DNA from 3 places in the Corynebacterium limaceinasi genome. Region 2 is predicted to be linked to each of the others. Evidence: predicted binding sites of a transcription regulator. Region 2 holds the regulator's gene; each other region holds the start of a gene.
The links. Region 2 encodes LexA, which represses DNA repair genes until DNA is damaged. Its sites were predicted from a motif close to CGAACANNTGTTCG; they were not measured.
Positions count from the first base shown of each region.

Region 1: ACLI1Q_RS08430 (SAV_6107 family HEPN domain-containing protein) is a predicted target of LexA. The motif match lies at 5,030-5,043, and genes of this name have one in related genera.
Region 3: ACLI1Q_RS05530 (HNH endonuclease signature motif containing protein) is a predicted target of LexA. The motif match lies at 6,909-6,922, and genes of this name have one in related genera.

Region 1 covers NZ_CP177100.1:1,728,635-1,739,053, reverse strand. The annotation lists gene ACLI1Q_RS08455 (protein kinase domain-containing protein) at 1-1,294, opposite strand, end outside; gene ACLI1Q_RS08450 (Rv2175c family DNA-binding protein) at 1,305-1,709, shown strand; gene ACLI1Q_RS08445 (alpha-(1->6)-mannopyranosyltransferase A) at 1,678-3,201, opposite strand; gene ACLI1Q_RS08440 (polyprenyl synthetase family protein) at 3,210-4,289, opposite strand; gene ACLI1Q_RS08435 (GNAT family N-acetyltransferase) at 4,341-4,895, opposite strand; gene ACLI1Q_RS08430 (SAV_6107 family HEPN domain-containing protein) at 5,131-5,574, shown strand; gene ACLI1Q_RS08425 (DUF3040 domain-containing protein) at 5,705-6,106, shown strand; gene mraZ (division/cell wall cluster transcriptional repressor MraZ) at 6,547-6,981, shown strand; gene rsmH (16S rRNA (cytosine(1402)-N(4))-methyltransferase RsmH) at 7,150-8,190, shown strand; gene ACLI1Q_RS08410 (hypothetical protein) at 8,187-9,017, shown strand; gene ACLI1Q_RS08405 (peptidoglycan D,D-transpeptidase FtsI family protein) at 9,229-10,419, shown strand, end outside.
Region 2 covers NZ_CP177100.1:1,530,257-1,540,675, reverse strand. The annotation lists partial or broken gene ACLI1Q_RS07510 (solute carrier family 23 protein) at 206-613, shown strand; gene ACLI1Q_RS07505 (HNH endonuclease signature motif containing protein) at 740-1,771, shown strand; gene ACLI1Q_RS07500 (HPr family phosphocarrier protein) at 1,993-2,262, opposite strand; gene ACLI1Q_RS07495 (fructose-specific PTS transporter subunit EIIC) at 2,318-4,414, opposite strand; gene ACLI1Q_RS07490 (1-phosphofructokinase family hexose kinase) at 4,433-5,395, opposite strand; gene ptsP (phosphoenolpyruvate--protein phosphotransferase) at 5,605-7,293, shown strand; gene ACLI1Q_RS07480 (DeoR/GlpR family DNA-binding transcription regulator) at 7,373-8,155, opposite strand; gene lexA (transcriptional repressor LexA) at 8,639-9,349, opposite strand; gene ACLI1Q_RS07470 (hypothetical protein) at 9,604-10,008, shown strand; gene nrdR (transcriptional regulator NrdR) at 10,228-10,419, shown strand, end outside.
Region 3 covers NZ_CP177100.1:1,115,373-1,125,791, reverse strand. The annotation lists gene ligA (NAD-dependent DNA ligase LigA) at 1-172, opposite strand, end outside; gene ACLI1Q_RS05570 (3'-5' exonuclease) at 218-889, shown strand; gene ACLI1Q_RS05565 (ArsR/SmtB family transcription factor) at 930-1,427, shown strand; gene ACLI1Q_RS05560 (serine hydrolase domain-containing protein) at 1,427-2,425, shown strand; gene ACLI1Q_RS05555 (hypothetical protein) at 2,435-2,725, shown strand; gene ACLI1Q_RS05550 (methionine synthase) at 2,722-3,639, opposite strand; gene mnmA (tRNA 2-thiouridine(34) synthase MnmA) at 3,640-4,725, opposite strand; partial or broken gene ACLI1Q_RS05540 (spermidine synthase) at 4,823-5,659, shown strand; gene ACLI1Q_RS05535 (glycoside hydrolase family 25 protein) at 5,640-6,803, opposite strand; gene ACLI1Q_RS05530 (HNH endonuclease signature motif containing protein) at 7,010-8,188, shown strand; gene ACLI1Q_RS05525 (cysteine desulfurase family protein) at 8,185-9,300, opposite strand; gene ACLI1Q_RS05520 (electron transfer flavoprotein subunit alpha/FixB family protein) at 9,300-10,241, opposite strand; gene ACLI1Q_RS05515 (electron transfer flavoprotein subunit beta/FixA family protein) at 10,250-10,419, opposite strand, start outside.

The DNA of each region.
Region 1 (10,419 bases), 200 kb from region 2:
CGACCGCACCGGTAGCCACCGCCACTGCGAGGAGAAAGACCAGCAGTGAGGCGGGATGGCGATTGGTCAGGGGCCGCTCGGCGGGTTCTTCTTCTGCCGCCTGTGCCGGCGGCTGCGCGGGAGAATGTGCTGCTGCACCCACGCCCGCAGCGGGTGCTGGGGCGGGGACAGGAGCCGGGGCCGGCGCTGGTGCTGGAGCAGGAGCCAGCGGCGGCTCGGGGGAATCGTCGGCGGGCGCCTGGGGGACATCGAGGCGCGTTTCAAAGTCTGGCTGCGGCGGATCCGGCTCGGGCTCAGGGGGAATGACCTCGGTGGGCCCGCCGTCTAAATGCTCGGTAGCGCCTTGCGGGATGGTCCGCGTGGGCTCAAATACATCCGTGGCGCCGATGCCGGAATAATCCGTCGGCGTTTGCGCGGTGCGCGCGGCGGCCGCATTGCGGGGAACCGGGATGGTCACCGTGGGCAGATCCAACTCCCGGCAAATATCTTCGATGGCATCGAGGAACTCCCCGGCATCGGCAAAGCGCTCGCGGGGATCGCGGGCGGTGGCGGTGGCCACGAGGGCATCGACAAGCTTGGGCACGCCCTCAGCGCGCGTGGATGGGGCGGGAACATCATCGTAGAGGCGCGCGGTGGCGTGCGCGATCGGGGTATCCCCGGAGAAGGGCACGGTTCCGGTCAGGAGCTCAAAAAGCACGATGCCGGCCGAATACACGTCGGTAGCGGGGGTTATATCCTCGCCGGTGACCTGTTCCGGTGCCAAGTACGAGACGGTGCCGACGATCATATTCGAGGTGGCCTGCGCATTCGTCGCACGGACCAAGCCGAAATCGCCCAATTTCACCCGGTGATGCGAGGTAATGAGCACGTTATCCGGCTTAATATCGCGGTGGATAAGCCCCGTGGAGTGCACCTCGGTTAAGCCTTGGAGCACGCTGCGCAGCGTCGATAATGCGGCAGGAACGGTAAGCGGGCCGCCTTCGGCAAGCAGCTCCCGCAAAGTGCCGCCATCGATAAGCTCCATGATGAGGTAAATGGGCTCGCCATCGGCGGAAAAATCATGAATGGCCACGAGGTTGGGGTGCTGCAAACGCGCCATCGCGCGGGCCTCGCGGGAAAAACGCTTGATAAAAACCGGGTCATCGTCATAGCGCTCATCCATGACCTTTGCGGCCACTTGGCGGCCCAAGCGCATATCCACGCAGCGATAGACGGTAGACATACCGCCGCGGGCGATGGGGCGATCGATGCGGTAACGGTCTTCCAACACGTCACCAATTTCCAACCTAGTCATACCTCCCAGTATGGCCGATCCCCTAGGCCGCGTTAAAGTAGGTGGCGTGACTAACGCAGAAAACTCCCTGAATTCCTTATTGGCCGGCGAAGAGCTGCTCAGCATGCAGCAGGTGGCAGACAAGCTAGGCCTTCCCATCACGCGCGCCTATGACCTGCTCCAGGACCGCAAATTCATTGTCTGGGACTCGCCCGAAGGCAAGCGCGTGCCGCTCGCATTTTTCAATGACAAGGGGAGCATCGCCAAGCATATCACTGGCGTTATCACCGTGCTTACCGATGGCGGCTATGACGACGAAGAAATCCTGCGCCACCTTTTTACCGCAGATGATTCCCTGCCTGGCCGGCCAATCGACGCCCTGCACGGGCACCTGGCGCGCGAGGTCATTCGGCGGGCTCAGGCGTCTGCTTTTTAGCCCAGCGCTTGGGGAGTTGAGGGCCTTTTTGGCTCACGCCATCGAACATCCACTGCGTTGCGGACCAGGACAAAACGATGACGCCAATGACCCAGAACCAGTTATAGAGCTGGTGGTTGCCATCGCCGGAAAAGCTCAAGCTGATAAATAGCGCTACGCCAGAGGTAAACTTCAGCAGCCACAGCGGCGGGCGGAAGGTGCCCATGAGCGTAAAGATGGAGGCGTAGTACCACGGCAGGGTCACCGAGTTGAAGACGAAGGCAACCTGGTAGGCCGCCGCGGTGCCCATAATCGCATCGCGGGCCGTGTGCCGGCTTAGCCACCACACGATGACCAGCCCGATGAGCATGCACACCATCGCGATGGTGCGCAGGACGCCCAGGATGGCGTTATAGGATGCGTCCGGGTCAAAAATGTGGACCGCTGGGACGATGATGTCTGCGGCCAATGTCGGGCCCGCCAAGGGGTTAATCACCTTAGAATTTCCGCTGACCTGGGATAGCCAGCCCCATGAGGTGCCGGAGGCCCAGGTAATAAGCGCCACGGAGGCGATGATTTCCACGGCAGCGATGAGCCCTGAGCAGACGAAAACTACCGCCGTGCGCGCCGCGGTAGAACCCTTGGGCGCGTAGCGGTGCAGCATCAGCCAGACGATGAAGGGGGCTGCAAAGATCGCGGTAGCCTTCATCGCCACCGCCGTGCCGACTAGCAGTAGCGCGGCGTGGAAGCGCTGGTGCAGCGCGGCCAAAAGCCCCAAGGACACCAGGCCGACCATGAGGGATTCATTATGCATGCCGCCAATGAGGTGCAAGATGATGACCGGGTTGGCAACGCCAATCCACAGCGCGACCGCCGGGTCCGCGCCGAGCTTTCTGGCGATGCGCGGGACCGTCCACGCAATGAGGACAAAGCCCGAGAGCGAAAGCAGCTTATAGATGATGATCCCGGCGGTGACGTTATCGCCCACAACGGTGGTCACGATCTTGCCTATCCACAGGTGCAGCGGACCGTACGGGGTGGTGGTATTGCGCCAGTCTTGGGAGACCTCCAGCAGGAAGGGGCCGGGGTTGATGGCGGCGCCCTCGGTATAAGGGTCGAACCCATCGCGGACCATGGCGCCCTGCATGAGGTAGGAATACACGTCCCTAGAAGCCATGGGGCCGGCGAAAAGCAGTGGGGTGACCCAAGCGATAAGGATGCGTCGTAGCTCGCGCACCCCTCCCTCTGGGCGCGGGTTTTTAAGCTGCCGGCGGATAATCATGCGCCCGGCAAGCACCCAGGCGGCGGCGAGGAGGAAAATGCCCACCCAATACAGCACCAACCCAAGGTTGCGCCCGTGACCATAGGAGAAGAAGCCGATATTGAGCGCTTCGAGCACGCCGCCGCGATTGCGGGTCGAGCCGCCGGAAAAGGACGAGAAAAGGAGCACACACGAGGCCACGAGGCCCAGCGGGAGCGCGCGGGGGACTGGCAAGGAGTAGGTTTTGGCCACGGTGATACCTACTTTTGGCGCGTCGTCGCCTGAATGGCCAAGTGCTCTAGCGTTTCCGTGATCTGCGGATCCACGTTCGCCGCACGCAGATGGGCTAACCCGGATTCCGTCAACGCGGTAATGCGGCGCTCAATCTCATCCGGGGCGCCGGAATCCGCAATGATTTGGGACAGGCGCAGCAAGTCCTGCGTATCGGAGGTGCGGCCGATGAATTTCCGCAGGGTAGCGGCGGCACTGGGGTCGCGTTCATCGGCGCGCTGTAGCGCTAAGGCAAGAAGCTCCGTGCGCTTGCCCTCTCGCAGATCGTCGCCGGCGGGCTTGCCCGTAATTTCGGGGTCCCCAAAGACCCCCAGTTGGTCATCGCGGAGCTGATACGCGATGCCGATATCGTGCCCATAGCCGCGGAAAGCCGAGATTAATTCTTCGCTTGCTCCCGCGATGGCAGCGCCCAAATGCAGGGGCCGCTCGATGGTATAGGCGGCGGTTTTATAGCGATTGACGGAATTGCTCAGCGCCACCGATTCCGAACCGGCTGCCTCGAGGGAAATATCGAGCAATTGGCCGCCCAAAACCTCGGTGCGCATTCCCCGCCAGGGCTCGCGCGCACGCTGCAAAGCCTCTGGGCTGAGCCCAGAATCCTGAAACATATCCTCGGCGTAGACCAGCGCAAAATCGCCCACCAAGATGGCCACGGACGTGCCAAAGAATTCCGGATCCCCTAAGAAATCGGACTCCCGGTGAAGGCGCTCTGCTTCCCGATGCACCGTCGGTTTCCCGCGCCTCGTATTCGACGCGTCAATGATGTCATCGTGGATAAGCGCGCAGGCTTGGATGAACTCCAGCGAGGATGCCGCGCGCAGCATCGCCTCTGGGGATTCCGAACCGCGCCCGGCGGCAAGGTAACCCGCCCACGCGTACATGGGGCGCACCCTTTTCCCGCCATCGAGGACGAATGATTCCAAAAAGCTCATGGCGGTACTGACTGGGGCACCGATTTCTGCCACGTGTTCCCGGCGCTGATCCAAGAAGATGGCCAGTTTTTCGCGCACCGCGCCGGGGATATCCGCAAGCTCAGGAATATTCGTCATAGTCACACTTTCACACGATACCGCCTAGAGCCGAGAAGAAATAACGCAGGTTTATAGCGGCAGGCCCACTCCTAAAATGGCAAAGGGCCGGGGATCCGCCGGGTAGCGATGGTGGCGCACGACATCAAAGAAGCCCACAGACCGGTAGAGGCGAAAAGCCCCGTTGGCTTCCCGTGGCGATTCCGGCGTTGATAATAAAGCATATTGGGCAGGGATATTCCACAGCAGCCCTTTTAGTAGCTGCCTGCCTAAACCGTGTCCTTGAAAGGAAGGCAGCACGTGTACTTCGGCCACCTCAAAGTAGCTGCGCAGCATGCCCCATTCGGACTCAGTTATCCCGCCATTGCGGCGCAGGGCGCGGCGCAGTTCGGAATCCCACCAAGTATCTGGTGAGCCTAAAAATCCATAGGCCACTCCCACGACGCCGTTGTCATGCGCAGCGATAAGCGCTGTAAACCCGGGCCGCATGGAATCCGACTGCCAATTGTCCACGCTGCGCGAAAACGTGACCGGGTCATATCCCATGGCCTCGATGTAGATCTCCACGAGTTGGGGAGCCAGCATAGAGAACTCTTGCGGGGTTAAGCGGCGGATTTCGAAACTCACGGTATCTATCACACCAGATACGTGTGGCTACCGGCGGACGAGGGTGGGGGCGGGGTTATTCAGTCGAACAAAGAAAACTATCGAACGTTGTTCGATATGCATCGATTTACGGCTGGTAAAACTCTTGAGTAATTCGAACAGGTGAACTAGAATAGGGGGTAGATGTCCGGTTGGCTACTTAAAGTCAACGGCAATCGAACACGGTTAGTTATTAGCGCAGTACAGGAGAAAAACAATGGCACAGATTATTTCGGCAACGCAGTCCCGCTCTACCGGTCGCTTCGCTGGCAAGCAGGGCGCAAAGCGGGCCCACTTTCTTTTCCAGGCCCGCGAGCTTCTAGATCAGGCCAGAAGCTACGCGGCGGATGGTCGCTTTGACCAAGCGCTAGAGGTGGCTTATCAGTCCGCATTGCGTACGGCGGGTGCGCGAGTAGCCGTGTCGGTGGTCTCTCGCCGCCGGCGCCTGCCAACGAGCGCGTGGGACCGCTTGGCTCTGGTCGGGGCCGAAGAAAAGCAGTGGGCGGAAGCTTTTAAGACCTATTCTCGTACTCGCGCCCGGGTGGGATCTGGCTTGGATGCAACTCCGGATGAGGAGTATGTCTACGGGCTAATGGAGCAGGCGGCGCAATTTTTAGATGAGAGTGAAACCGAGACGATTCTGGGATCCTTTGCGGCATAGCAGCAGCATTGCGGCGCCATAATCACTGTTGAGGGGAATAACTACCTTTTGGGGAACATACTGGTTACTCTGGGCGTTAGTATTGGTAGAAGATATATCGGCCGAAGCCCAGTCCCTAGTTGGAGGAAAAGTGTCTCTTTCTGAGCAGGAGCAACGCACGCTCCGTGAAATAGAGGAATCGTTATTAGCGGACGATCCTAAATTTGGCGCTTCTGTGTCTGAATCTACCTCGATCGGCGGATCCGGCGGCGCAGTTACCCTACGTGGGGTCGCGCTCATCGTGGTTGGTTTGTGCATGCTTGTTGGCGGCGTGGCCTTGGCGCAGCAAAGCTTGTGGTTTATTGCGCTCTCCATCGCCGGATTCCTCGTCATGTTCGCCGCTGGCGTGTGGATGCTCCGCGGCGACCAGCCCGCTAGTGCAGGAAAGAAAAAGTCCACCAATGGGCGGTCAAAGAAAGCAGCCTCGTCTCGTAACAGTGGGGTAGGCAGCAAGTTGGAAGAAAACTTCCGTCGGCGCTTTGAGGAAAGCTAGCTGCGAACTCTTCATTTCCCCAGTCACCAAGAAGGGTGGCTGGGGATTTTTTACGCCTTACCAAAATTTCCCACTTTGCCCCACCTTCTGACCAAAACCGCGGCGCGGTGGGGGCTTGTGGGTGGCAGAGGGTGGTAGCAGGTCGGATATGCAGGCATTGCGCTGTAAGTGGTGTATGAGGTGGGGCGATCTCGATGTTGTAAATGGGGCTAAAGGGGTGGATTTTCGGGGTTGTCAAGGTGGGGCGCGGGATTTCTCCCCACCGTAAAAATACCCTTTTAACTGCACATATTTTTTGAGTTATTAAGAATATGGCGATTTAAGTGGGGTATGTGGGGGAACGTGGGGTAGAGTGGGGCGCAGCGGAGGAATGGGGTTGAAAAACTCTCTTCTGACGTGAGGGAATCCGGAGTTGTCGAGTGAGGAAGGTGGACGCCGGGATGTTTCTCGGAACCTACACTCCGAAGCTTGATGACAAAGGGCGCTTAACGCTTCCTGCAAAATTTCGCGACGAGCTCGCCGGTGGCCTGATGGTTACCAAGGGGCAGGACCATTCTTTGGCCGTGTACCCGCGCGAAGAGTTCGCCGAACGCGCACGGAAGGCTGCGGCGGTTTCTCGAACCAACCCGGAAGCGCGCGCTTTCATTCGTAACTTGGCGGCAAGTGCGGACGAACAGCGGCCCGACGGGCATGGTCGCATCACCTTGTCCGCAGGCCACCGTGAGTACGCGGGCTTGTCCAAAGAGTGCGTGGTGGTTGGCTCAGTAGATTTCCTCGAAATTTGGGATGCAGCCGCGTGGGCTGAGTATCAATCGCAAACTGAAGATGCTTATTCGGCAGCAGATGCCGATGACGTACTTGCGGGCTTGCTGTAAAAGCCCGCATCTCGAGTGCGTGTAAGGACTCTGTCCGAGGCGGATGATTCTGGTGTACTTCCCCGATATCAGAAACCTGCCTCGGACAGGGCCCTATATGCACTCGTCGTGCTTTCCACGATAGGAAGTCCTGCACAGCGGAAATAAGAAAGGGGGACGCGGGGAGTAATGGCTACAACTGACCTTAATTACAATGTGGCGGATAACCACGGCCATGTGCCGGTCATGCGCGAGCGCATGGCAGAGCTCCTGCGCCCCGGAGTGGAGGCTGCGGGCTCGCAGGCTGTGCTTGTCGATGCCACCTTGGGTGCCGGCGGCCACAGCGAGTACTTCCTCCAGACCTTCCCGCAGGCACGCGTTATCGGTGTGGACCGCGATGAGCAGGCATTGCGCAATGCTTCGGCCAGGCTAGAGCCCTTCGGCCCGCGTTTTTGCGCGGTTAATGCTCGCTTCGATGAGTTGGGTACCGCCATTGCCCAGGGCGAGGGTGATATCTTTGATGCTGCCCGCGCCCACGGAATCGCGGGAGCCCTCTTCGATTTGGGCGTTTCTTCCATGCAGCTGGATCAGGCAGAGCGCGGCTTTGCCTATAAGACGGACGCACCGCTGGATATGCGGATGGATCCGAGCCACGGGCTTACCGCCGCTGACGTGCTCAATACGTATTCGCACGGGGACCTGGCGCGGATTCTCAAGACCTATGGTGACGAGCGCTTTGCGGGCAAGATTGCCTCCGCTGTGCTCAAGGAGCGCGAGAAGGAACCGTTTAGCACCTCGGGCCGCTTGGTTGAGCTTCTATACTCGACCATCCCTGCGGCAACGCGCCGCACGGGTGGGCATCCCGCAAAGCGCACGTTCCAGGCGCTGCGAGTAGAGGTCAACCGCGAGTTGGAGGCCATTGAAAATGTGCTTCCCGTAATCACCAGTGCGCTTTCCATTGGGGCGCGCGCGGTCTTTATGAGCTACCAGTCCTTAGAGGACCGCCTCGTAAAGGCAGCATTCAAGGAGCTATCTACGTCCACCACGCCTGTCGGTCTACCGATGGACCTGCCGGGCACCGCACCGGAATTCGCCACGGTTACCCGTGGGGCCGAAAAAGCATCTGCGGCGGAAGTAGAAGAAAATTCCCGCGCCGCGTCGGTGCGCGTGCGGGCTCTAGAACGGCTCGAAGGCACGCCAGAATTTTTACCCCCGGGAGGCAAGAAATGAGCACCATCCCACGCCGAAACCAGCACTTGACGGACAGCCGCGACAGAGAGGCCACTCGCAGCATGGGCGCCAGCCGAGACTTCACCACCGGAATCGACACCGGAGTGCCTACCGCTGTGCGCGAGCGCACCGCCCCTAGGGTTACCGGGAAAACGGCGCGCCGGACGGCTCCTAGCCGTACCCGGGTTCCGCACCGCGGGGCGAAGCGGCTTGGTTCGAAGCAGGTCGTCAGCTTCCGCGGCCGGCGGGTGCAACAGCAGACGAAGCAGAATAATGCTTTTACCCGCGTTGCTGTCTTAGCCGTTACCTTGCTGATTGGCGGGGTAGTGCTGGCCATGTGGCTATCTGGTTTGTCCACCTCGCAGACGTTTAAGATCCAGCAGCTAACGGTGCAGGAATCGCAGTTGGATAATCAGATTGAGTCGCTGAACCGTGATGCAGAGAACTTAAGCTCCTCGGCGGATATTGCCCGCCGCGCGGATGAGCTGGGCTTGGCCGTACCCAAGCAACCCGGCGTGACTGAGGTCGGCGGGGATGGCGAGATCATCGCCAAGCGCGAAGGCACTCCTGATACGGAAAAGCTTATCGATGTTAACGGTGAACCCATCCGCCCGGGCCAAGCCTCGAGCGACCCGAAGGATACGGAGGGAATGTCTGATTCCCTTAACGCTGTGCCGCGCGGGCAGCAGCAACATGCGCGCGGTAATGATGCGGACGAGGATCGGGATGAGCACCGCGGCAGCGATAACGACGATAATCGCGATGACGCCAGCGATAATCGCCCCAACCTTCCCGCCCGCGCGCCGTACACCAGCCAGGCCGATTAAACGGACAGAATAAGTGGTGAAATTCTCTGTGCTCGCGCGTGGTAGCGCGGGCACTGCCCATCTTGTAGGGCACAATCGATACACGCAAGAACCTGTGGCGGCGAAGGGAAGGTGACTGAGCACCGTGACTGCACCGAATAATGGTGGCAACCGTGGATACCGTCCGCGGCCGCGCCGCACCGCTAGCTCTGTTGTGCCCCAACAAGCGATCATGCGCCAGCGCCTGCGCATCATTTTGACCTGTGTTGTCGTCGCCACCGTCGCCTTGGGCGGGCGCCTTGCGTGGGTCCAATTGGTCTGGGGCCCAGATCTTGCGGCAAAGGCTGTTACCCAGCGCGAACGCGTCTATATCGACCCGGCCCGCCGGGGAGAGATCCTGGACCGGGATGGCCAGCGTTTGGCCTATACAATGAAGTCTCGTTCCTTGACTGTCTCTCCCACGCGCCTGCGCGATGAGCTCAAAGAGCAGGCCAAGATGGAAGCCACCTCCGAGGGAAAACTCGAGGGCATGGATGAGGGCAAGAAGGACGAGTACCTCACCAAACAAATGGAAGACAAGCTCAAGGAGATGGCTGAGGGCATCCCGAAGATGATTGAGGATTCGGGTGCCTCTGCCTCCAAGGTTGATGCGAGTGATATTAAAAACAAGCTCAAGGCCGATACCCAGTACGAGGTCTTGGTCCGCAATGTGGACCCAGATGTCGCCGTAGAGATTTCCAATAAGTACCACGGCGTGGCGGCCGACCGGCAAGATATCCGCCAGTACCCAAATGGGGCGATTGCAGAAAACGCTGTGGGCAAGGTCTCTATGGATGGCCACGGCCAATTCGGCTTTGAGGCGGCCCGCGATACCGAGCTGACCGGCATTGATGGGCAGTCAACGGAGGATGTCTCCGCCGATGGGCAGGTCATCCCCGGCACGCTGCGCGATGTTGTGGATGCCGTCGATGGTCGCGATGTCACCCTCACCCTGGATTTGGACCTGCAGACTTACGTCCAGCAAAAGCTGGAAAAGGCCAAGGCCAATTCCCAGGCGGAGGGTGCCGAGGCCGTTGTGCTTGATGCCGCGACGGGCCAGGTGCTCGCCATGGCTAATACCGACACGGTGGATCCGAATAAGAATATCGAAGACCAGCTTAAAGAGGGCAAGGACTTCGAGAACCGTAGCATCTCCCACCCCTATGAGCCGGGTTCCGTTGCCAAGATAGTGACGGCGGCAGCCGCATTGCAGGAGGGTATTACCACTCCGGATGAGGTGCACCAGGTTCCGGGCTCCATCGACATGGCTGGCGTGACCGTCAACGATGCCTGGAATCACGGCACCGAGCCGTATACCACCACCGGCATCTTTGGTAAGTCCTCCAACGTGGGCACCTTGATGATCGCGGATAAGCTTGGCCCC
Region 2 (10,419 bases):
TCTCGTGTCACAGGGGGTACGAAAGTATCCTAAGCCGCCCAGCTCGCAAGGCAGAACACAACGCGGGTAGCGGGGGACACCTCCAGGATCCCGCAAAAATCCCGCAAGCCACGCCGGAACCCCCGGAATGGCCGGAATAACCTGAATGCTCGGACGGTTCTGACCTGCGGAACTGTGAAACCACTGGTAGTGGAATCGGGTTGCAACGTTTGCAGAGAATATCGGCGTTATGGCCGCCACGCGCGTCTATTCCACGGCCGCGTATTGGGTTGCGGCCCTGACCGCTATTTTGCTGGCGTTCGTCCCGAAGTTCGGTGCGCTGATTTTCACCATCCCCACCGGCGTGCTTGGCGGGGCCACCCTCGTGCTCTATGGGCTTATCGGCATGCTGGGCGTGCGGATCTGGATGGATAATGAGGTCAACTTCAATAACCCGGTGAACCTGACGGCGGCCGCGGTGGCCTTGATCGCGGGCATCGGCAACCTGACCCTGACCGTGGGTGGGGTGAGCTTGGAGGGCATCGCCTGGGGCTCTGTCGGCATCATCATTGCGTATCCCATCATGCGGCGGCTGTACGAAACCGTGGGCGAAGGCCACGACGCTAAATACTAAATTCTGTGGATAACTTTGTTGACCCCGCCGCGAAATAGCGCCGTGGCGGTACGGTTCGCGGCCTAATCCACAGGCCTTCGTGCGTGCGGTCGCGGCCGCGCCGGATTGTGCGTTGTACTAGGCGGCATGAACGCACTCGACCGTTATTTAACCGCGCTGGGCCAAGGGATGGATATCATCGCCGCCGCCCGGGGCTTAAGCGAGCGTGATGTGGTGCAGCGCGGCGCCAGCGACATCGCCGCGCGCGAGGTGGTGCATCTTTGCGATGTCTATTTTGGCCGCTGTGCCTTTAGCGCCAAGCAACGCACGGCGCGCTCGACGACGCACCCGCTCGACGTGCTCAGCCTCATCGAAAAGTTCGCGCTGCGCGCTCGCACTCAGCGCGATGCTTGGGCCATACGCTCCGAGTTATGTGAGTTCCGCGGAAGCGCCACTGCCTTGCGTAAGCGGGCGCGCGACCTCTTGCGGGAGCTACAGCCGCCCCGCACTCCGAAGAAAGGGGTGCGGATCACCCGCCGGCCGCGCGGACCGTGGTCGTTGACCATCACCGGGGAGTCCGCCGACGTCGCCGATATGCACTCTGCCCTTGATACCGAGCGCCCATTGGAATCGGTCAAATCCATCTTCTTCGGCGGGAAGTCTGGGGCGCGCACCACCGTCACTACGCAGGTGGTCATCACCTTGGACGAGCTCGACCGCATCGTCGATGGCGATGGCGAGGAAATAACCCTGCAGCTTACCAATGGCTCGCGCATCAGCGGTGCCGACCTCGCGAGCCGCGTCTTAAGCGATCACGGGTACATCACGCTTGTGCATCCCGTTGAAGGGCCGGTCAACTTGTACCGCACGTCCCGGTTTGCCAACGCGAAGCAGCGCTTGATGGCGGCCGCCTTCAATCCCGTATGCCCCTGGGAAAAATGCAATTATCCTGCCGATGAGTGCCAGATCCACCACCTAGAAAGCTGGCAGCACGGTGGCAATACCAATGCCGCTAACCTCGCTACTTGTTGCCCGTACCATAACGGCGTCAACGATGATGACCCGCAGGCCCCGCCGCGGCGCGGGAGATTGGCCCGAATACAAGGAAAGGTCCGCTGGCTTCCGCCGTGGGCCACGAACCCCGGCAGCCCGAACGAAAACGACAGGCCGCCATCCTAAGAATCCGGGACAAGAGGATTAGCACAAAAAGATCCGCACCCCGCACGGATTTACAGGTTCAGGGTCAAAATCCTAGCGACCGTGCTTATGCGCCGCGCGAGCGAGCTGAATAGCCGGCGCAATGGGCACTGGGAAACCCGCCGATGGATCGCAAAAGCTCCCCGCCGTCAAGGCGAGGAGCGTACGAGTCGTGTTTAAACGCTAGTTATGAGCAGCAGCGCTTAGGAAGCGTCGAGATCCTGCTCGATGAGGCCGGCGATCTTCTCAACGGCTTCTTCGTTGTCAGAGGTAACGGTGACCTCGTCGCCCTGCTCGGCACCGAGGGCCATGATCATCAGGGAAGAAGCCGCGTCGGTTTCGTTATCGTCATCTTCACCGACGAGGTTCAGGAAGATGTCCTCGTCGTATTCGCCGGCGGCGTCAGCGATGATGGAGGCAGGACGTGCGTGCAGTCCTACAGAGGAGCCCACCTTTACAGTCTTGGAAGCCATGGAAATTATCCTTTCTGTAGTTAATTTATCGTGATCCAGTGTACGAGCGTTTGGTTTATGCCGCCACGTTCTGGGAACCGGTTTTGGTCTCTGGAGCAGCCTTTTGCGCAGCTTGCTGGACGGTCTTATTGGGCCAGAATTGCTTCATGGCCAAGACCGCGACGGTGGATACCGTCACGCCGGCAAGGATGGCTACCAGGTAGGCCCAGAATGGGTCGATAGCGAAGGCAACGAAGATACCACCGTGCGGGGCGCGCGACTCGACCGACAGCGCCATGGAAATAGCACCCGTCACGGCGCCACCAGCCATCATGGAAGGGATGACGCGGAACGGATCGGCCGCGGCGAAGGGGATGGCGCCTTCGGAGACGAAGGATAGGCCGAGCAACCAGGCGGACTTACCGTTTTCCTGCTCGGCAGGGGTAAATAGCGACTTGCGGATGAAGGTTGCCAAGGACAGAGCGATGGGCGGCACCATGCCGGCAGCCATGACAGCGGCCATGATTTGCATGGAGGCTGCATCGCCGGTGGACAACCCTGCGGTGGCAAAGAGGTATGCGGCCTTGTTGACCGGGCCACCCAGGTCGACGCACATCATCAGGCCCAAGATGATGCCGAGCACTACGGCAGAAGACCCAGACATGGAAGACAGCCAATCTTGCAGGCCCTCCATCAGCGCGGCCAGTGGGGCGCCCAGCAAAAGGTACATCGACAGGCCAACGACGAGGGAAGTCAGCAGCGGAATGATGACCACCGGCATGAGGGAACCGAGCCAGCGCGGGACTTTCCAATTGCCAATCCACAGGGCGATAAAGCCGGCCAACAAACCGGTGACCAGGCCACCGATAAAGCCCGCGTCGAGGGTCACGGCGATAGCACCGCCGACAAAGCCCGGCGCAATACCAGGGCGCCCGGCCAAGGCGTAGGCGATATAGCCAGAAAGTGCGGCGACAATAAAGCCCATCGCGGCCTGGCCAATGGCAAAGAGAACCGCGCCTATATAGAGCCCGAACCCGGAGTTCTCGAACGACATGGTCTCGCCGTCGACGGTAATCTCATTGCCCGGCAGGTTGGACAGGGAATAATCCGTGGAAAGCGCCTGCCAGCCATTGGCCATATCGGCGCCGCCGAAGAGGAATCCGAGGGCCAAGAGAAGGCCGCCGGCGGCGACGAACGGCACCATGTAGGACACGCCGGTCATAATCGCCTGCTGGATGCGCTTGCCCCAACCCAGCGATTTTCCTTCTTCTTCTGCGGAGGAGGAAGAGGCGGTGCCAGAGACCTTTCGGGCATTTGGGTTCTTCGCCGCCGCGATGGCCTCGTCGAGCATCTTGCCGGGCTCGTTGATGGCCCGCTTGACGCCGGCTTCGATGACGGGCTTGCCCGCGAAGCGCTCGCGGTCGCGCACGCCAACGTCTGTGGCGAAGATGACCGCGTCGGCAGCGTCGATGGTGGACTGCGAGACCGATTCATTATTGGACGAGCCCTGGGTTTCGACGGTGAGATCGACGTCGTCGCGCTCGCCGGCGGTTTGGGTGAGGGCATCGGCAGCCATGTAGGTGTGTGCGATTCCGGTTGGGCAGGCCGTGATGGCAACGATGCGGGTAGCTTGCGCCGAAGCACCCGCGCTTGCCGATGCCCCTTCCGCAGCCCCAGCTGCAGCCTCCGCGGCGTCCTGCTTTTTCTTCTTCGGCTTTTCCGCGTTGACGACGGCTAAGATTTCCTTGACGATTTCCTCCTTCGTCGACGCGGTGCGCAGGGCCTCTAAAAAGTCCTTGCGCACGAGGGCGCGGGCGAGCTTAGAAAGAATCTGCAGGTGGGCCTTGCCACCGCCGGCGGGTGCCGCGATGAGGAAGACCAACTGGGCATCGCCGTCGGGGCCGGAAAAATCCACGCCGCGGGTAAGGCGGGCGAAAGCCAGGGTCGGCTCGGTGACGGCCTCGGAACGGCAGTGGGGGATGGCCACGCCGCCTGGCACGCCGGTGCCGGCCTTGGCCTCGCGGTCTATGGCGGGCTGGGCGAGGCCTGTGACCTCGGTTGCGCGCCCGGTATCGTGCACCAAGGTGGCGAGGTTGGTGATAACGGAGTCGACGCTATCGCCAAAGTCGGCGTCAAGCGCGACCAGTTCTGTGGTGATGAGATCGGATGCCATGATGGAAGGCTCCCTTAGTTATAGAGCGGAGATGGAGGTATGGGCGGTATCGAGTTCTTCGGGACGGGGGAATTGGGTGCCGGGTTTGGCGGCCGCGGCGGTGCCATAAGTCACCGAGAGCGCGAGGGAGAATGCCGGTCCTTGCCCCTGCGTGCGCCCCAGGAGGTATCCGGCCAATGCAGCATCACCTGCGCCAACGGTCGATTTCACCGTGACGGGAGGCGGGGTGGCAGCCCATGCGCCTTCTGCGTTTACCAGTACGGCACCGGCGCCGCCGAGGGTGACGAGCACTTCCTTGATGCCGCGACCCACGACATCCCTTGCAGCCTCCACGACCGGGCTGTAGTCCCCGGCCGCAGCGGCGCGCTCGAGGGCGAGGCCATCCTGGCCGGTTAGCTGCCCTAATTCGAAGCCGTTGGGTTTGATGAGATCCGGGGCGGTGGTAGCGAGCTGCATGGCGATGGCCCTCATCGGGGCATCAGAGGTATCCACGGCGATGCGCGCCTGCGGGGCGGCATTGCGGATCTCCTTGATGAGGTCGGTATACCAGCCGGCGTCAACGCCCTTGGGCAGCGATCCGGCAAGGGCTACCCAATCAGCGGATTGGGCATGGTGGGTAAGGATGGAAATGAGGTGGTTTTGGGTGGCATCGGAAAGCAGCGGGCCAGGGCCGTTGACCTTGGTGGTCGTGCCATCTGGCTCGGTGATGGTGGTATTGACGCGCACGCCGCCATCCATGTCCACGTGGGCATAGGGGAGGTGGACCTCCTGGATGAGGTTGATGAATGGATCGGCCGCGCGGGCGGGGAAGAGGGCGAGGGTTTCTTTCCCGGCGAGGTGCACGGCGTGGGCGACGTTGACGCCTTTGCCGCCGGCAACCTGGGTAACACTGGCGGCGCGGTGGACATCGCCTGAGGTTAGTGGCTGATTGAGCGCCAGGGTGGCGTCAATACTTGGGTTTGGGGTGAGCGTGAGGATCATCGAGAACTTATCCCTTTCGCAGAGTGCGTATATTGGGGGCCACACGCAGTCGGTCCGGTTAGAACTCGCGGTTAAGCCCGCCGTTAATGTTTATTCTTGCCCGATTGTGTTGGAAAGTCAATAGAAACCGTGTGGCATACATTGCATTTCTGTTGGATTTGTGATGATCTGGAAATAAATAAGCCGCTATCTTCGAAGGAAGTATCGCCATGGAAAATACGCTTCAGTCCACTGTTAAAGGAACCGGCGTTGTCGCTGGAGTTGCCTATGCAGAAGCCGTATGGGTGCGCCCCCGCCCGGAGCTGCCTACTGAAGGAAGTATTGACCAAGAGGCCAGCAGCGAAGCCGAATACGATCGCTTCCTCGAGGCAGTCGATGTCGTCGCCAGCCGCTTGGAAAACCGCGCCGCAGCCGCCGAGGGTCAAGCCTCGGAAGTACTGACGGCGACCGCCGGCATGGTCAAGGACCGCGGGTGGCACAAGGCCGTGCGCAAGAACATTCGCTCGGGCAAGAATGCCGAGTTCGCCACGGTGGGAGCCACGGATAAGTTCGTCACCATGTTTGAGGCGGCCGGCGGCGTCATGGCCGAGCGCACCACCGACCTGAAGGACGTGCGCGACCGCGTCATCGCCCAGCTGCGCGGCGAGCAGGAGCCCGGTTTGCCCATGGTGGAGGGCCAAGCGGTGCTTTTTGCCGATGACCTCGCGCCCGCCGATACCGCCACCCTGGATACCGCGCATATTCGCGCGCTCGTCACCGAACTGGGCGGGCCCACCAGCCACACCGCGATCATCGCACGCCAGCTCGATATTCCGTGCATCGTCGCCGTGGGAAATAAGCTGCGGGAGATTGAAAGCGGCACGCTCGTCTTCGTCGACGGTGCCCTAGGAACCGTGACGCTGGGCGCGGACGAGGAAGAATCCACTAAGGCGGTCGAGGAATACCGCGAGCGCGCCGCCCGCGTGGCCGAATGGACTGGGCCGACGCAAACCAAGGATGGCCGCCGCGTGCAGCTTTTGGCCAACGTGGCTGATGGCAACGCCGCCCGCATCGCCTCCGACTCGCAGGCAGAGGGCATTGGCCTCTACCGCACGGAGCTGTCGTTCCTGTCCGCGAGCGAGGAGCCTTCCGTTGACGAGCAGGCAAAAATCTACAAGAAGGTCTTTAACGCCTACCCCAATTCCAAGGTCGTGGTGCGCACCTTGGACGCTGGTTCCGATAAGCCGATTTCTTATGCCACGTTGTCCTCGGAAGAGAACCCGGCGTTGGGTGTGCGCGGTCTGCGCATTGCCCGCGATAACGAGTCCCTGTTGACGCGCCAGTTGGACGCCATCGCCCAGGCCGCGGAGTCCCGCGGCGACGATGCCGAAACCTGGGTCATGGCACCGATGGTGGCGACGTCGAAGGAAGCCCAGTGGTTTGCGGAGCTGTGCCGGGAGCGCGGACTGACCGCGGGCGCGATGATTGAGGTGCCCGCAGCAGCGCTGATGGCGGATAAGATCATGCCGCATCTGGACTTCGTATCCATCGGCACCAATGACCTCACCCAGTACACGATGGCCGCTGACCGCCTGTCGCCTCAGCTTGCGTACCTCACCGACCCGTGGCAGCCGGCCGTGCTGAGGCTTATCCAGCACACCTGCATTGCAGGGCACGAATACAACGTACCGGTTGGCGTGTGCGGCGAGGCTGCAGCCGATCCGCTATTGGCCTGCGTATTGACCGGCCTTGGCGTCAATTCCTTGTCGGCTGCGTCGACCGCAGTCGCCGGCGTTGGCGCCCAATTGGCCGAGCTGACCTTTGACCAGTGCCAACAGCTTGCCGATGCCGCCCTCAACTCCGAAGGCCCCTCCGCCGCCCGCGCCGCAGCGATGGAGCAGATAGAAAAGTTCAACTAACGGCCAAAGGTTTCGCCCTCCCTACCTCGGTGAGAAATGGCACCGGAGTAGGGAGGGCGAAGTCGTGCGCGTGTTGGAGCTATTCGCTGGCGAGCACGACATCGATCTCTCGCTCGCGCAGGGCGTCAACGAAGGATTCCGGTGCGCCGGAATCGGTGATGACGACATCGATATCGGCAATGGAAGCGAAGCTCACCAGATAGTCGTTGCCCAATTTGCTGGAATCAAACATGACCACGACCTTGTGGGCATTCGTGACGAAGGCAGATTTGATGGCTGCTTCTTGGGAATCGGCCGTCGACAAGCCGTGGTCGAGGGTCAGGGCATTAGTGCCGATGAAGGCGACATCGGCACGCATGAGCGCCATGGTGCGCAAGGCGGTATCGCCGACGACGGCTTGGGTGATAGCGCGTACGGTGCCGCCGAGGAGCTGGACATCGGGAACGCCGCTATTGGCTAGCGACAGCGCGATGGGCAGGCTATTGGAGACGATATTGAACTGCGCCTGCGGGTATTGCTGGCTGATGAGCTCGGCAAAGGTATTAATCGTGGTGCCGGCGTCCAAGAAGATGCTGCCGCCGCCAGGGGGAAGGAAATCGAGCGCGGCGTGCGCGATGGCAGCCTTGGCCCCAGATGCGGAACGCTGGCGGGTATCGAGGGTGAGCTCCGCGGTCTGGAACGCCTGCGAAGCCACGGCGCCACCGTGAACGCGGTGGACAACGCCCTCACGATCTAGCACGGCTAGGTCGCGGCGAATGGTTTCAGCAGTCACGTCGAAACGCTCCGATAATTCGGTGACGTTCACGCGACCCTCGACGGCAGTTTGGGACGCGATCTGGCGGCGTCGCTCCTCTGCGTACACAGACCCTCCTTGCTCCTTGCCTTCGTCCGGGCGGTTACTCCGTCTGCGAATGCAGGCGTTCGGTGAAAGCTAACTGATGTGGGATTTCTCCCTCCATTGTGTCAAAATTCGGCGGTAATCGGACGAAAACAAAAATTAGGGTGTGCGCCGTTGTCTGGTTTGGGATGAAAGCCGCAGGTCAGTCAGCTATATTTGCCCTAGTTGAAAGCCAACCCTAGTAGCGCTTAACTTACAGATCCGTTATTTCGGGGGTGCTTTTTCAATAAGTCCCGCGCGCTTAAGTTGGCTTTTGGGGCGCGATTGCGAGGCAGAAAGGCATGGAATGTGTTAAAACTCGTAGGCCCTGCTCCCCAAGCAGGGGAAACAGGGCAGCGTACTAAGTGCAAAGAGCGGGTTTCAAGAAAGCGGGCGCAGAGTGCAGGCGGCGACAACAGCCGCAGGCGAAAACTCGCGTGCGGCTTGGTTAACGTAGCTTGCCGGGGCTTAGAGTTTGCGGAAGACGGATACTACCTTGCCCATAATTTCCGCATCATCGCCGTTGATGGGCGGGTAGGCATCGTTGTGCGGAAGGAGCCATACGCCAGAGGAATCGCGGTGGAATTCCTTGACGGTGGCCTCGGAGCCATCGAGAAGCGCGGCGACAAACTCGCCTTCCTCAGCCACCGATTGCGACCGAATGATGACCCAGTCGCCGTTGAGGATGCCGGCATCCTGCATGGAATCGCCCACGACCTGCAGCATATAGAGCTCGCCCCCGCCGACGACCTCGTCTGGCATGGGGAAATACGTGTCGATATTTTCCTCTGCGGTGATTGGTGCACCGGCGGCGATGCGGCCAACGACGGGAATATAAGCTACGGCGGCAGACTCTTCAGGGCCGCGGGCAGAGGTATCGGGGATCTCCTTAGACTTGCGGCCCGGCTTCTTTTCGGCGTCGTCAGTGTTGAGGTGGCGTACGTCGACCGCGCGGGGCTTATTGGGATCGCGGCGCAAGAAGCCCTTTTCCTCAAGCTGCTTGAGCTGATAGGCCACGGATGAGGTGGATTGCAGGCCGGCGGCGTCACCAATTTCGCGGATGCTGGGCGGGTAACCGCGGAGCATCACTGCATCGCTGATGACGTTAAGGATGCGGCGTTGCCTTTCGGAAAGGGAGGCGTAATCGTTCTTTGCGGTGCTTGCTTTCTTGCGGCCCATGTGCGGCTCCTAGCTAGGGGGTCTGAGGTTTCTGCGTTCGTAGCTTGAAAAGGGACTGGGTGACACCTGCGTGCCATAACTCATTTGTAGCACGAAAAGTACAAGCGTTCGAGATTTACGCGAAAAACTGGACAGGTTTTCGAAGGGGTGCTATAAATCGAACATAGAAACAGTCTCGAACACAGGAGCGACATTGAGCTCTTGCTGTGTCAAGGGGCCGCTTTAGACTTACGGCGGTCGTCGAAAGGAAAGCAATGTCTCAACTACTTAACTCTCGCAATAACACGGTTAAACAACGCGCGGCACGTCCACAGATCGTCCCTTCAGCCGCCATTTGGGATATTGATGATCAAAGCTGGGGCGTGCAGCATTCTCCTTCCGAAAAGAGGGAAATCAGGACCTTAAATTCCGTATATCGAACGAATCGTGAAGGTTATTCGAATACGTGGACTGATGAAAGTTTCTTACCTGATTTCGCGAACAGGCCGATGAAAGAAGACGATGCGCAAAGTTCGCGCAAGAATTACCTCCTTGGTGCAGTATTTGGCGCTGCCGTATTTTTCGGCACGATTGCCGGCGGGCTGATGGGTACGAATGCTGAAACGCCGACTGATCCTGGCGCTTCGGTACAGCAAGTAGAAGCAGCGATCGGTCAGTAGCGCTGCGTGTACTAAAGCAGGCCACTAAAGCAGGCACTTCGGGGTTTAAGGCTTGGAGCCTTGTTAGGCAGCAGCTTGTTTACCAGCGGCAGATAGGGCCTGCTTGCTTCACGGAGACCGGCACGCGAGCAGGAGAGGTCTTTCGCAATGATGTCAGGTTTTTGGCTTGGCCTTGGGAGGTAAACTAAACCGAGAAGCTAAATTAGCGAAAGGACTAGTGTGTACTGCCCGTTTTGCCATAACGAACAATCCCGCGTTATTGACTCGCGCGTGGTTGATGCTGGCGCATCGATACGGCGCCGGCGGGAGTGTGCTTCCTGCAAGGGGCGCTTCACCACTGTGGAAAAGGCCGTACTGCTGGTTGTTAAGAGAAATGGCCTTGCTGAGCCATTTAGCCGGGATAAACTCATT
Region 3 (10,419 bases), 410 kb from region 2:
CCAGCTCCGGGTGCTGCTTTTCTAGGTCCATCAGGCGCTGGAAAAGCGCGTCAAAGTCGGCATCGGGAATTGCCGGTTCACCGTTGTAATACAGGTTGCGGTGGCGGCGCACTTCCTGCGCCAGGTCGTTCCATTCACGTTGCACATCAGCTGGATTAGTCACGGTATCCAAGTCTAGCGATCCCCCATGTCCGGGCTAGCTACTAAGGTATGGACCATGAACTTCGACGCCTCCCGCATGCTCGCCTTCGACCTTGAGACCACCTCCGCCAACCCCAAAGACGCCCGCATCGTTACCTCTGCCCTAGTCCGCATTGACGGCCACGATGTCCAGAAGGTGGAGCACCTTGCGGATCCTGGCATCGAGATCCCCCAAGCCGCCACCGACGTGCATGGGATCACAACGGAAAAGGCCCAGGCAGAAGGCCGCCCGCACGAGGAGGTCCTCAAGGACACGGTTGATGCCATCAAGGCTGCGTGGGACGACGGCCTGACACTCATCGTGTATAACGCGCCTTTTGATCTTACTGTGCTGCGCAGCCTCACTGGCGATTTCACGGTCACCGGCCCTGTCTTCGATCCGTACGTCATTGACCGCGTGAGCGATAAGTGGCGCAAGGGAAAGCGCACCCTCGGAGCGGTGTGCGAGCACTACGGCGTGGAATTGGGCAATGCGCACGAGGCTACTGCCGATGCCCTCGCTGCCGCTCGCGTGGCCTGGAAGCAGGTGCGCCAGCACTACCCCAACCTCGCGCAGATGGACGAAAACGAGCTCATGGAATTCCAAGCAGTCAAGTGGTACGAGGACCGCGTCGCCTTCAAGAAGTACCTAGAAGGCAAGGGCCGCGATGCCTCCGATGTCTCGACGGCGTGGCCGCTCATTTCCTAATCCCCTTGCCATATTTCTAGTGTTTTGGAATTCTAGAAATATGGATTCCTTAGAATCGCGCATTGCCCGTCTCGAGGCTCGCGTCACACAACTCGAAAACCCCGACCCTGACCCCGTCGAATCATCCGCGGGAGAGTCCACCATGTGGCTCGCGGATGCGCTTGAACCTTCTGACCAGCTTCCTGAAGGGTCCGTCATTTTTGGCGGCAACATCACCACCGGCCTAGGTTCCTATGTCTACCAATGGCAGCGCCCAACAAACACGGTGACCGCTGGAGATTGGTCCGACAATCTCGACCGCCTCGCCGCATTGGCGCACCCCGTGCGCGGTGAAATTCTGCGCCGCCTCCTTAGCGCACCAGCCACCGCCACAGAACTGGTGGAAGAGGAAATCGTCACCTCCACCGGCACCGCCTATCACCACCTCAGTGCGCTTACTAACGGTGGCTGGACCACCAAGACACACGGGCAATACTCAATCCGTGCGGCCCGCGTCATCCCCCTGCTCACGATCATTACCGCAAGCGAGGATCACTAATGCGAAAGCGAAAAATGGCGCTAGCCATCACCGTCACCATCATGTCAGCAGCCCTCCTGCTCGTGATTGGGCCGCGGCGGATCGCTGTGGCCACCACGGAAACCGGCAATGCCGAACTTTCCGCCACACTGCGCAAACACACCGAACCGGGTTTCAATAATCTCACCGCCTTCACGCTGCACGAAGGGAAAGCCACCTTCGCAGGGCTCGGCGCGGATGAACACACAGAGGTAGAAATCGGTTCGGTGACCAAGATGTTCACCGGAGAAATAGCTCACCAGCTTGTAGAAGAAGGAAAAATAGGCCTTGATACCACCGTGGGCGATGTCCTAGACGTTGGCCAAGCACCCATTTCCGAGGTCACAGTACAAGAGTTGCTCAACCACACCTCAGGATTACCCCGGCTAGCACAAGGGAATTTTTTCGCTGATGCAATATCGGCCGTTACTGGTGTTAATCCCTACGCAGGTGAGACCACCCAAGATATCCTCGATGCCGCCACCGAAGCGGATCTTAAAGATCGTGGAACGGAGACTTATTCCAATATGGGGTATGGACTGCTTGGCCACCTCCTGGAAACGGCAGCCGATTCAGACTATGAAGACCTGCTCCAGGAGAGAATCTTCCAACCCGCCGGAATGACGGAGTCCTACCTCATGACCCCAGGATCTGTCCCCGATGATGCCCCACGGGGCCTTACTGCCACCGGCCGGGAGGCCGATCCATGGGAGATGGGAGGCGGCAATGCCGCAGCGGGCGCACTACGATCAACCGCACATGACATGGCAGCTTTCGCCGAGTGGATTATGGATAACGGCGATATGGCCTATGGCTGGCAAAAAAGTGAAGACAACCAAAGCTTCTGGCACGACGGCGGAACGGGTGGCTACTCGACGATGCTCATCATAGATCCCGAAAATAAGCGCGCAGCCTTCGCCAATAATGACACCCCGGCGTGGACTAGTGACCTCGCCCAAGCGCTATTCGATGAGATTTAAGGAATTAAAATGATTACCACCCTAATCTTTGCCGCCATCACAGCATCCGAAATCTGGGGAACGTGGAAAGCGCTCAAGAAACCACCTTCCTCGGGGATGCTTATCACGTCGGCGATTGTCAGCATCGCCATGATCGCCTTCGTTGGTAACGCCGCTCCGTGGTACAGCCTAGTCAATTATGGCTGGTGGTATGTCCTCGTAACCGCTTGCTCCCTACACATGGGCGCCGTCGCCTGGTGTATATACACAGACCGCAGTGAAAAGTCTCCGAAGACAGATAGCCTTGGGCGAGCTGCTTAAAGGTCGCCCGCATCGCGGGTGAGGATCGCGGCGGTCTCGGTTACAGAGTGCAATGAGCTTGCCGATGCCCGAGCCGGAAACACATCAAAGTGGTCCACGAGCAGCTCACGCGGCATGCCAATGCGGTCCAGGTGGCGGGCAAGCGAAATCGCCTCGTCCTGCGCGTTGGTGCCGGAAAGTGGAACGCCGACTCGGCGGCCTTCGGACAGGTGCTCGCCCATCCCATCGAAATGCTCCGGGGTAGATAGACGGTCGCGGTAGCGCGCATCAACGAGGAATGTCTTCACGGCCCCAGCCACCGACCACAGCGGCGGAGCATGGAGATAATCCGCCTCAAACCGCAGGAGGGTCTCGAGTGCCGCCTCATCAGGGACGGCGGGGATCGAATCAAAGTCGGTGGTTCCTGGAATGCGGCCGGCGATGACATCGGCAAGCAGCGGCTCATCCAGTTGCACCACGACCTCGCCGTGGAAGCGGCGTGCGACGTCGGCGGCGTGGGTGCGGATGCCGTGCAGCAGGGCATCGGAAAGCTCTGCAAAGGCACCGGGATCGGTGAGGACGCGGTGGCCATCGGCAAGCTCGATGCTGGCCGCCAGCGACCATGGGCCAAGCGCCTGCACCTTGATGCGAGGGACGGTCTCACCCCAGACCTGCTGCACCTCATCGAGGTCGCGCTCGAGGCGATCCCACGCGCGTCGGGTAAGCAGCTGGGGCCGAGCCGTCATGCGCCAGGAACGGGGCCCGCAGTCAATGGTGATGGCCTCGAGCATGCTGGCGGTGCGCCCTACCGAATCGGAGCCCAGCCCGCGTTCCGGCAGCTGCGGGATGGCGGGGAGCTCGGTCTCGCCAATGATGATGTCCGCTGCCTCCGCCATGGACGTGCCGGGCATGGGGCCGAGTGCGAATCCGGTCATTTACACGGTCTCGCAGATGGTGCCAGAACCGATGACGATATCGCCGAGGTCATCGGGGGAAGGCAGGTACAGCACCGCGGCCTGTCCACGGGCAACGCCGGACAGCGGCTCCTCGAGCTCCAGGCGCATCGAATCCGCGGCGCGGTCCACGTGGGCGATGCACGGCACGACAGAACCGTGCGCGCGAACCTGCACCTCGCACTCAAAGTCGCCGTCCATGCCAGGGTGCAGGTACTTCAGGCGATCGGCACGGATGGCGGTGACCGCTAGGTCCTCGCGCGCGCCGACGGTCACCGTGCCCGATGCAGCATCGATATCGGTGACGTAGCGCGGGCGGCCATCAGCAGCTGGAGCTTTAATGTCCAAGCCCTTGCGCTGGCCGATGGTGTAGTTCCACGCGCCATCATGTTCCTTAAGCTCCGTGCCCTCTTGGTCCACGATCATGCCGGGGCGAAGCCCGATGCGCGATCCCAAGAACTGCTGGGTATTGCCGTCTGGAATGAAGCAGATGTCGTAAGAATCCGGCTTCTTCGCCGTGGAGAAACCGTGCGCCGCAGCCTCTTCGCGGATCTGCGGCTTGGGGGTGTCACCGATGGGGAAAAAGCAGTGCTCCAGCTCCTCGGCAGAAATGACGCCGAGCACATAAGACTGGTCCTTATTCTCATCCTTTGAGCGGCGCATATAACCGTCATCATCAAGCGTGGCGTAGTGTCCGGTCGCAACGGCATCAAAGCCTAGGGCCATGCCCTTTTGCAGCAATGCGCGGAATTTAATCTTCTCATTGCAGCGCAGGCAGGGATTCGGGGTTTCACCGCGAGCATAAGAATCCACGAAGTCCGTGATGACCTCTTCCTTGAATTCCTCCGAAAAGTCCCAGACATAAAACGGAATGCCCAACTTATCGCAAATGCGGCGGGCATCGGCGGAATCCTCCAGCGAGCAGCAGCCGCGGGCCTTTTCACGCGTTTGCTGCGCGTCCTTGTGCAGCGCCAGGTGCACGCCGACGACATCGTGGCCAGCCTCCACCGCGCGGGCGGCGGCGACAGATGAGTCCACGCCGCCAGACATTGCTACCAATACTCGCATTGCATTCCCCTTTTAAATACCTCGACTACAGGCCCGAAAGTGTACTCCCTTGCCCCAACGCAGCTTAAATCGATTCCATTCCCTAAGCTTGAACCCCATGGGTAGAAAGCGAGCCGCGAACAGCTCAAGCATTACCGGCACCTACGAGATCTCCACCGGTACCGCCGAGGTTGTGCCGGATGAATTCCGCGACGGAGCCTATATCCTTAACGTCAATGGCGTTCCTAGCAGCCATATCGTGCTGGGCGAGCCGCAGGAACTCGACTTTGAATACATGCGTTAGATCGCAGCTGCGGTAGAGCAGCTTAATACGGTCTCGCCTAATAAGTTGCGTGTTACCCACCTCGGTGGGGCCGGCTGCTCACTCCCGCGCTACTTCGCCGACCTGTGGCCGGACAGCCGCCATACAGTAGTCGAGCTCGATGCCAAACTGGGCGAATTAGTCCGCGAGCTTTTCGATGTCCCCCGTTCCCCCACCGTCAAAATCCGCCCCGGCGATGCCCGAAAAGAGACCGAAGGTTTTCTGCCCGCTAGCCGCGATATCATTATCCGCGATGTATTCGCTGGGGATAAAACCCCGAAAAGCCTGACTACGGTGGAGTTTTTCCGCGCGGTGAAGTCATCTCTTTCAGCCGGCGGCCTCTACGTGGCCAACTGCGGCGATCACTCGGACCTCCAGCTGGCGAAGCAAGAATTAGCCGGGCTCTCTGAGGTCTTCGACCACCTCGCCGTCATCGCCGACCCACCCATGCTCAAAGGGCGCCGGTATGGAAATATCATCTTGCTGGCCTCAGATACAGAACTGCCAGCTGAGGGCTCGGTCCAAGCCGCTCAGCTGGCAAAGGCACTCTTAGGTGGGGCCGTTCCCGCACACTTTAAGGATGAAAACTGGACCCGTAAATTCTTTGCAGGAGCTACTTCAGCACGCGATTGAGCAAGTCAGCTACTTGATCAGCATCGAAGTCCGGCACATCAGCACCCGCCTTCTTCGCCGCATCCTTAGCTTCTTCGACTTGAGAGCCGGAGACCTCGCCCTTGTCGACGCCATTGACATGGCCAGCGTTTTCTAGCAGCATCGCCAAGTCGCCCACGGTGAAGTCACCAACCGCCATCTTGCCAAGTTGCTTGAGAGGTAGAGCGTCCTCGTCTTCCAAGGTCTTCACAAAATCTGCCAGGCCCTCAGCAGCCTGGGCATCGAGCCCGGCGTCTTTGGCGGCATCGGCAAACTGGGGCATTGCGATGAGACCAGCCGCAAGGGCGAAGATTGCACCAATCAGCGGCGTGCTATCGGAGCTCAGGTCCACACCATCGTCGAGGACGAGGCTATCGAGCGCGCCGCCAATATCGATGTAATTGCCGCCGCTAAAAGACTCTAGCTGCTGCTTCGAGCCATTAAAGAGGTTCATGTCCACGTCGGTAGGAATACCAGCGACCTTGCCCGATCCGGATCGCTGCCAGAAGGACAGGTTCTGCCACCCACCCACTGGATCCGGGGCTTCATCCTGGTATGCCGCCAACCACAGTGGCATATTGGAGAACTTCTGGGAGTTATTCATCTCGCCCATCCAGAAGTACTTGTAGGTATAAATCATTGGGGTGCGGTTGGTCAGGCGTTTGAGCTCGGAGGTAAATTCCTCGATCCAGCTCTCCAGCTGGGAGGCCGACTTGCCTTCGGAGACCTCGATATCAAGCACCGGCGGCAACGTCTGGTTCGGCGCCAACGCAATCTGCGTGGCAAAGTTTGCGGCCTGCGTCTTCGCATCGCCAGCTGGGCGCGCATAGTGGTATGCGCCGGTCTTCAGGCCGTGCACATTGGCGGCTTGAATATCCTTGACGTAGTGCGGGTTAATCCAGTCTCCACCCTCAGTTGCCTTAACAAAGGCGAAGGACTGGCCGTCAGATTTCACCTTATTCCAGTCAATAGGCATGCCACCTGGGTGCTGGTGGGCAGCAATATCGATACCTTTTGGTGCGCTGGTTCCCAATGCTGCCTGTGCGGCAGCGGTCCCGCTTACCGTGACTGCAACTGCAGCGATAACCGCGATGATGCTCTTGCGGAGTGCCCTCATAGTTGTCATGCGCGAGAGTCTAACAATCATTCACACTAACCACATTTGCAACACACGCACCTTGGAGACAAATTTTTCACTCGCGTAGACAATTTCGTTGAAAATGTACCATCTAGAACAGATATTCGCTTTTCGGCTTGCGGGGGTTGAGTGGGTGGCTTATGGTGAAGCTATGGAAATTAGAAACTTAGTGCGAAATTCGGGGGATAATCGCCGTGGAACCCTACTACCTCATCACTGACCCACACGATGACATCGCGGTTAGTGCCACCTGCAATAGAAAGTCCGACTACCGACTCTGGAAGGAAATTAAACCAAGCCTAGAAGACGATTTCGATATCTCGTGCCATATCTTAGCGGGTCGCACCGGCTTAAGCGAGCGGCGCACGAGGGATATCACCATGGCCCTGTACCGCTTAGAAGAGTTGCCGCGCACCCAACTGCTGCAGGAAACCCACTACTTCCTCGACTTCTCTCGGCTTATCACCATCGATGCGGTCTTGAGCAAACTTGGCGAGGTAGACAGCCGCATCCTTCAGCGCATAGACGCAGAATTAGAAAAGTACCTCACTCCCACAAAGCCGGGCCAAAGTTTTCCATCGAACGCTGCCCTGCGTCGAAAGCTCAATGGGCTCATCACGATGGAATCCCCGGACTCTACGGGAGACAAGGAGCCCGAGGAAGAGGACGCGCGAAATGAATCCTATTTCATCTACCCCACCGCGGGCGGACGAGCAGGGTTAAACGTAGAGTTCGACGAAGACGCGCTCATCCTCATTGACGAGGTTGTTCAGCGCACGGCGGAAGAACACGGAATCAGCAAGGCCGATGCCCTAGCCCAGCTGATCCTCGGAACCGTCGAAGATAAATCTCAGGTGCATCTATATATGTACCGCGCCAGCGATATAAAAGCGGCTCCCGGTTTTATCCAGGGCTATGGATGGGTACACCCTGATACCGCAGACCGGCTAACCCCGACTACGACACGGGATATGGACCAGGCGGAAACAAGGGTAAGCCCGGCCTACTCCACGCCGCCGCTCATCGGTGCCTATGTGGAAGGTCGCGATGGTGTGTGCCGCTGGCCTGGATGCAACCGCCCGGCCTACAGGTGCCAGAAGGACCACCGGATCGATTTCTCAGAGGGAGGAAAAACAACGGCGGGAAATTTGGCCTCGTTGTGCCAGCACCATCACAATGTAAAAACGGATAAAAGCGCCTTTTACATCATGGATCCGCACAGCGGAGACATTATCTGGCTCTTCCAAGACGGGCGGTGGGAATACGACGAACCGCAGGGGCCGCTAGCGGCGAAGAATAAGAACTGGGCGCTCACCGTTGCCCAGGCAATCGCCGCGCGGCGCAATGCTGCCAAAGAAAGGGCTGATACCTAAACCGTGCGGGCCCGAGCAACAACATCTGGCAAGTGCGCGAGCATGTAATCCACATCGTCTTCGGAGGTAAGGCGCCCCAAGGTAAACCGGAGGGATCCAATTCCTTCATCCTCGCTGACACCCATTGCAGAAAGCACGTGGGACATGCGGTTGACGCCTGCGCTGCAGGCACTGCCAGTCGATGCCTCAATCTGCAGCGAATCCAGCAGCATGATGAGGCTGTCGCCATCAGTGCCGGGGAAAGAAACGTGTAGGTGCGACGGCAAGCATGGCTCGGTGGAATTCACCACGACGTTGTCAATGGAAGAAAGGATCCGATCCCGCAGCTTGTTCCGGAGTCCAGCGATGCGCTCGCCCTCGGCAGCGCTTTCGGCAATCGACTCTTCCAAGGCAGCGGCGAGCGCCGAGGCGCTGGCGACGTCCACGGTGCCTGGGCGTAGTCCACGCTCTTGGCCGCCGCCATAGGAAATCGGCTGCGGCGCTGGGGTGCGCTTGGCTAATAGCACGCCGATGCCGCGCGGGCCGCCAAACTTGTGGGCGCTGGCGGCGAGCGTTGTGATGCCCAACTCCGCGAAATTGATGGGCAGCTTGCCCGCTACCTGCACAGCATCCACGTGCATGGGAATACCGGATTGTTGCGCGAGGGAGGCAAGCTCCTCGATTGGCTGAATCGCCCCGGTTTCGTTATTGGCCCACATGCAGGTGGCAAGATCGGCAGGCTCCGCGAAGGCGCCCCCATCGCTAATATGCCCGCTGCGGTCCACGGGGAGTAGGTCCACGGTGGCGCCGGCTTGGGCAAGCTTGCCAACGGTATCGCGCACGGCTGGGTGCTCAATATCCGTCGAGATGATGCGGTTGGTGTTTCCCGCCGCATAAAGGCCCTGGATAGCGATGTTATCCGCCTCGGTGCCAGAGGAGGTAAAGACGACCTCGATGGGTTCGCACCCAAGGAGGGAGGCGACTTTCTCGCGGGCATCGTCAAGCACGGAGCGTGCCCTGCGGCCAGAGGCGTACTGGGCGCTGGAGTTAAGCGAGCCGGAGGCGGCAACCCATGCGTCGATGGCGGATTGGCGCATCGGCTGGGTTGCTGCGTAGTCGAAATAGTGCGGCATTACTGGCGTGCCTTCAATTCCTCGGTCAGGGCTGGGGCAATTTCGTGCAGGTCGCCGACAACGCCGAGATCTGCGATCTGGAAGAACGGCTCATCCTGGTCCTGGTTGACCACCACGATGGTGCCGGAGGTCTGCATGCCCGAGGTGTGCTGAATGGCACCGGAAATGCCCAGGCCAATGTAGAGATCTGGCGACACGGTCACGCCAGTCTGGCCCACCTGGTGGGTGGCATCGTAGAAGCCTTCATCGACGGCGTCGCGGGTGGCACCGACGGCGCCACCGAGGGCATCGGCAAGCGGCTCGACGATCTCGGCGAAGTTATCGCCCACGCCGCGGCCGCCGGAGACCACGACCTTGGCTGCGGTGAGCTCGGGACGAGCGGACTTCTCAGCGGGAGTAAAGGAATTAACCTTGACATCCTTCTCGGTTGTCGCAGGCAGCGGCATGGAGGCTGGCTGGGCTTCCACCTGCTGAGGATCCGCCGCAACCGAGCCGGGCTGCAGGGTATAGATCGGGCAGCTGCCGGAAGCCTGCGAGGTGGTCTCGTAGGTGCCACCGAAAATGGTCATGGTTGCAGAGCCATCCGCCTTGATGGAATCCACATTCGCGAGCGCGCCGGAAGCCAGGCGAGCGGACAGGCGGCCCGCAATCTCGTTATTCGTCGGGCTGGCGGCCAGGACGATTGGCGCCGGATTGGCTGCGCCCAGGGCGTGCAAGGCATCTACCTCAGGGGTCACCAGGCGCTGGTCATAATCCTCCGCCGTTGCCTGCACCACCTGGGCGGCGCCGAGGGCGGCTAGCTCGGCATCGAAGGCATCTGCCTGCTTGCCGACGACCACCGCAGACACCGTCCCCAATTCGCGTGCGGCGGTAATGAGCTCACCGGTAACGGGGAGAATGCTGTCTGCATCGTGTTCAACAAGTACGTAAACGTGAGACATTTCTACTCCTAAATCAAGTTCTTTGCGGCTAGGAAGTCAGCAATCTTCTTCGCAGCATCCTGCGGCTGCGGCTCAGAGATAACCTCGCCGGCCGTTCGCGGCGGGCGCTTGGAGGATTCGGTAACGGTCGTGGTGGGCGCAATGGCATCAATGCCCAGGTCCGCCACGCTCAGAGTGG